Regions from separate parts of the Bacillus sp. URHA0034 genome, predicted to be linked through region 1. Evidence: riboswitches for the same ligand, from Rfam matches in the RefSeq annotation. Region 1 holds a riboswitch; the other holds the start of a gene.
The links. A riboswitch is a leader RNA that binds a small molecule or an ion and turns the genes downstream of it on or off. The one in region 1 is predicted to bind thiamine pyrophosphate.

Region 1 (2,205 bases):
AGTTGAATGAAAGAACCTCTGTGTTTTCGAGAATGGTCGCCCCGAATTGTTCTGCGGCCTTTGCAAAAGCCTTCGATAATTTAGCTGGCTGGACATGGCCATCGTTAGGGATGAACATCCCGCCAGCAACGTTAGGGGAGAGGAAGGGTTCCAATTCTCGTATACTATGAGAATCAAGCCATTCTATTTCTGGATCCCAATGTCGTTGAAACGTAGCTTGTTGTTTGACTTCTGTGGCTTTTTCTTCTGTTTCGGCAATTTTAATCATGCCTTTACGAACAAACTCAATATCGATTCCGGTAATTTCAAATAACTCGTCTGAGAGGGAAGAAAACATTCCCTGGCTTTTTAAAGCTAATTGAAAAAAGGGACCATCATCTTCAATCTCCGCTTGTGCTGCCAGCATTCCGGCAGCGGCACTGGATGCTTCACAAGCCAAACGATTCTTCTCAATTAGAACCACCTTTTTCCCAAGCTTTGAAAGTTGATAGGCAATGGAACTTCCGTTTATTCCGCCGCCAATAATGGCAACATCAAATGAATTTTTCACCTTTTACCATCTCCATCTTTTAATGCATGTACATACGCTTTTACTGCGGTTAACGGATCGCTTGAATCTAAGACACCCGACATAACCGCAATACCTTTAGCACCAGCTTGAATGATTGGTTTTGTATTTTCAGGTGTGATCCCGCCAATAGCAATGACCGGAATAGCCAGTTTAGCTACTTTTGCTAATTCCTCGATACCTTTTGGTGTCTTACCTTGTTTAGAGTGGGAAGGGTACACGTGGCCGAACAGAACGTAATCAGCACCGTCCCTCAGAGCGTTTTCTCCATCCTGATAAGAGTGAATGGAACTACCTACCTTTAAGCTTGGAAACGCCTTTTTTACAATCGCTTGGTCCAAACTATGATAGGCTAATTGGACCCCTGCGACTCTTGCGGCAACAGCAACATCCACTCGGTCATTAATAATAATTTTTGAAAGGGGGATGTCTTTAGATAGCCATTCAACCGCTTGAAAAAGTTCCCGGGCTGTTTGTTGCTTTTCCCTTAAGTGGATCGACGTTACATAAGGGTGAATCTCAAGTAAAATCTCTCGTAACTGCTCGATTGGCATTTTAGCGTTCGAAATGATATGTAACTCTTTAACATTTGTTAAAATTCGCGTCACCTCTTTAGAAGATTCCGCTTATGAACAGGTGAAAAACAAAAAACCACTTTCCGATGTTTAGAAAGTGGTTTGATCATTTGAAAGAGAAAATTGCACATTCAAATATCCTGTTTTCCACTTCCCTACGCTGGTATAACCCAGATCAGGTTCATAGAGTCCCGAAGTAGTACTTCAATCTCAGCCCTTTAAAAAGGCACCTCTAGCGGATTTATTTTCCATATGAATTTGTAATAATTACCTGCATGTACAATACTATCACCATTGATTGAAATGTCAAATAATTTTATTTAGTAAGAACTGATCTTTTATTGTGACCATATAAGCTTTTTTTTCGAATTAGCGTATAATGAATATGTAGTGGCTCACCTTCACCCAATACCATGATAGCCACTGATACTGTACCCACGAACCAAGTAGGAATCAAGGATTGTTAAGGAATTGCTCAAATCATGATAAGATTCCGTTTATTTTACAGAAAATTAACAAGGAAATTTTTCATTTTTAACAAATTATATACGTATGTATTTATAAGGGGAAGGAGTGGAAAGAATGAAACATCAGAAAACTTTTTTTGTAATAGACGACCTGATTTTTGAAGTCGAGAAACCGGAAATAACCTTAAAGAAAATTAAAGTAACACAGGTGAAATTTGAAAATGAGGAGTATAAATTACTTAGAAAAAAGTTTGATGAAAATTTGTTTCATATTGAAAGAAAACCTGATGGTTGGTTTATAACAGAGAAAGATAAGCCTTTATAAGGAGTGAATAAGGCATGGAAGATACTTTACTGGATATCGATCCGTTACCTGCGGAGTTTTATGACCAGCCCACTCTCGAATTGGCAAGGGCATTACTTGGCTGCCTGCTTGTAAAAGAAACGAACGAAGGAATGACGGCAGGTTATATTGTCGAGACAGAGGCTTACATAGGGCCTGGAGACAGGGCTGCACACAGCCATCAAAACAGACGCACGAAAAGAACAGAAGTCATGTTCCAACGTTCGGGTCTTACCTATACGTATTTAATGC
Region 2 (2,205 bases), 1.0 Mb from region 1:
CCTATAAGTGCAGGCTTCTCAAACTCGAGCAATTGCAACGTTAAATGTAAATTACGTTCTAATTGGGATGCATCTAATATATTTAATAATCGGTCAACGGATTCATTCAAAAAGAAAGAGGTAACAACCCCCTCATCCTTTGATAAAGGGTTAAGAGTATATACTCCAGGTAAATCTATTAATTGTCCAATATTATTCTTGAAAACGCCGACTTTCTTTTCAACTGTTACACCGCTCCAGTTACCAACATACTCATAGGAACCTGTTAAATTATTAAATAATGAGGTTTTTCCAGTATTCGGGTTTCCAATTAGAGCGATTTCCATTATATTCTCTCCACTTCAATCTGAACTGCTTCTTTCCGGCGCAGTCCAACACACTGGCCGCATGATTCTATCATAATCGGTCCGCCAAATGGCATCACACATTTTACACAGACTTCAGATCCTTCAGTTATTCCTAAATCGAGTAAGCGTCTTTGAACGAGGTGACCAACATGAGAAAGATCAATTATTTTCCCTTTATCTCCTGCTTTTAAAGCTCCAAACATGTATATCACCCTATCTAAGTTAATTGAGAATGATTATCTTTCTAAATGTATTTTAACACTTTTTTGAGTTAATAAGCATAATAAATTTGACAAAAGTTCGAAAAAAAATCTTAAAATGCAAAAAAAAAGGAAAAGATAATCCTTTCCTTTTCTTCGTTCTTATAGACTTTTTTGCAGAACCATCTTCTTTGGTAGTGCACTAATTAACAAAACGGTGATGATTGCACTTATGATGAAATTCGGCAGCATATAAGTTCCATTATAAAGTAATGAGTAGATAGCTACCGGCTGGCCTTTAGGAGCATACTCTCCGAAAAAGGCAATTCCGGAAATCACATGGCAAATATATCTTAGCGCACTTCCCAAAAATGCCCCAGTTATTACGTACGTCATCCATTTTCCTTTGTTCTGTTCATTCAGTGCTTTTTTGATCGCTGAAGCAAAAATCCCTGAGGCTCCAACTACTGTGAAAGCAATAAAATAATCAATAATTCCTTGAACAATCGTATAAACTTGTGAAAATCCCATAATAAACTGAAGTAACCCTAATAAAAAGCCTGTTAAAAGTCCGCCTTTAATCCCCCAGCGATAGGCAATCAGAAATATTGGTACCATCGCAATGGATATGGAACCACCCTGCGGCCAAATTTTTAAAGAAACAATCCCCGCTACGAAATCTAATAAATAAGCAAGCGCAGTAAATACAGCAACCTCTGCGATAAATAATGTATTACTTCTCGTTTGATACACCAACTTCTCCCCCTTTATCTAATTGGAACCTCTTGATCTCTTCCCATAGACTATATGGCACCCGTAAATAGAAGAAAAAAAGCAATCCAGACAAGGAATGTCTGAATTGCTTTTGTATTTAGCAAACCACATCCCTACGCTAGTGTTAACTAACAGGTTCATAGGGTCAGAACTTGGTCGTTCACTCTCAGCCGCATAAAAAGCAGCTCCCCCTGTGGAAGTATTCAATTGTTATCCATAAAAAATATACTACTCTTCCTCTAATTAAACAAGATTTTTATTTTAGGGAATGTTATCAATTTCCTTCTAAATGATTAATAATTAACAACATTTTACTAGGTAAAAAATTTTTCTACAATTTTATAAAGGATTTTTACAATCATCAGCGAATTATCATGGTAATCAGTTGGTTAAAACCAATAGGGGGAAACAACATGTCTACGGGAGAACAAACGGATTTAGTCGCCTTTTTTGCGCATAACAAACAGCAATTAGTACAAGAATGGGAAGAAACAATAATGATTTACCAGGGTGATCCCTTTAAAGGTAAAATTCGTGAAAATGCCGAAGCCCTATTAGATGTCATTCTTACCATGCATACCTTATCAAAGGAAGAATTATTAAATGTTATTGAAAAGATTGCCATTGATATTTCAAAGGAACGAGTTTTGGCAGACATTAACATTGGTGATTTTGTTTACAATGTCAATACCGGCCGGACCGTTTTATATAGCTATTTAAGTAAAACAGGACTCACATGGTCCGACCTGCAGAAATCGATTAATGATATTAATTTCTGTTTTGATAAATTTTTATATTTTGCCGTATCCCATTATTCGGAAGCAAAAAATAAAATTATTGAAGAAAAGACGATGTTTATTGATTCAACCCACCAAGATCGCTTA

Region 2: linked by a shared signal. The riboswitch ahead of thiT (energy-coupled thiamine transporter ThiT) and the one ahead of ACZ9EE_RS05675 (thiamine phosphate synthase) in region 1 are both predicted to bind thiamine pyrophosphate.

What each region holds. Positions count from the first base shown of each region.
Region 1 is NZ_JBWCDK010000002.1:717,961-720,165, reverse strand. It holds gene thiO (glycine oxidase ThiO) at 1-550, opposite strand, end outside; gene ACZ9EE_RS05675 (thiamine phosphate synthase) at 547-1,176, opposite strand; TPP riboswitch at 1,279-1,387, opposite strand; gene ACZ9EE_RS05670 (hypothetical protein) at 1,726-1,935, shown strand; gene ACZ9EE_RS05665 (DNA-3-methyladenine glycosylase) at 1,950-2,205, shown strand, end outside.
Region 2 is NZ_JBWCDK010000002.1:1,739,978-1,742,182, forward strand. It holds gene feoB (ferrous iron transport protein B) at 1-326, opposite strand, end outside; gene ACZ9EE_RS10335 (FeoA family protein) at 326-550, opposite strand; gene thiT (energy-coupled thiamine transporter ThiT) at 710-1,300, opposite strand; TPP riboswitch at 1,415-1,523, opposite strand; gene ACZ9EE_RS10345 (histidine kinase N-terminal domain-containing protein) at 1,735-2,205, shown strand, end outside.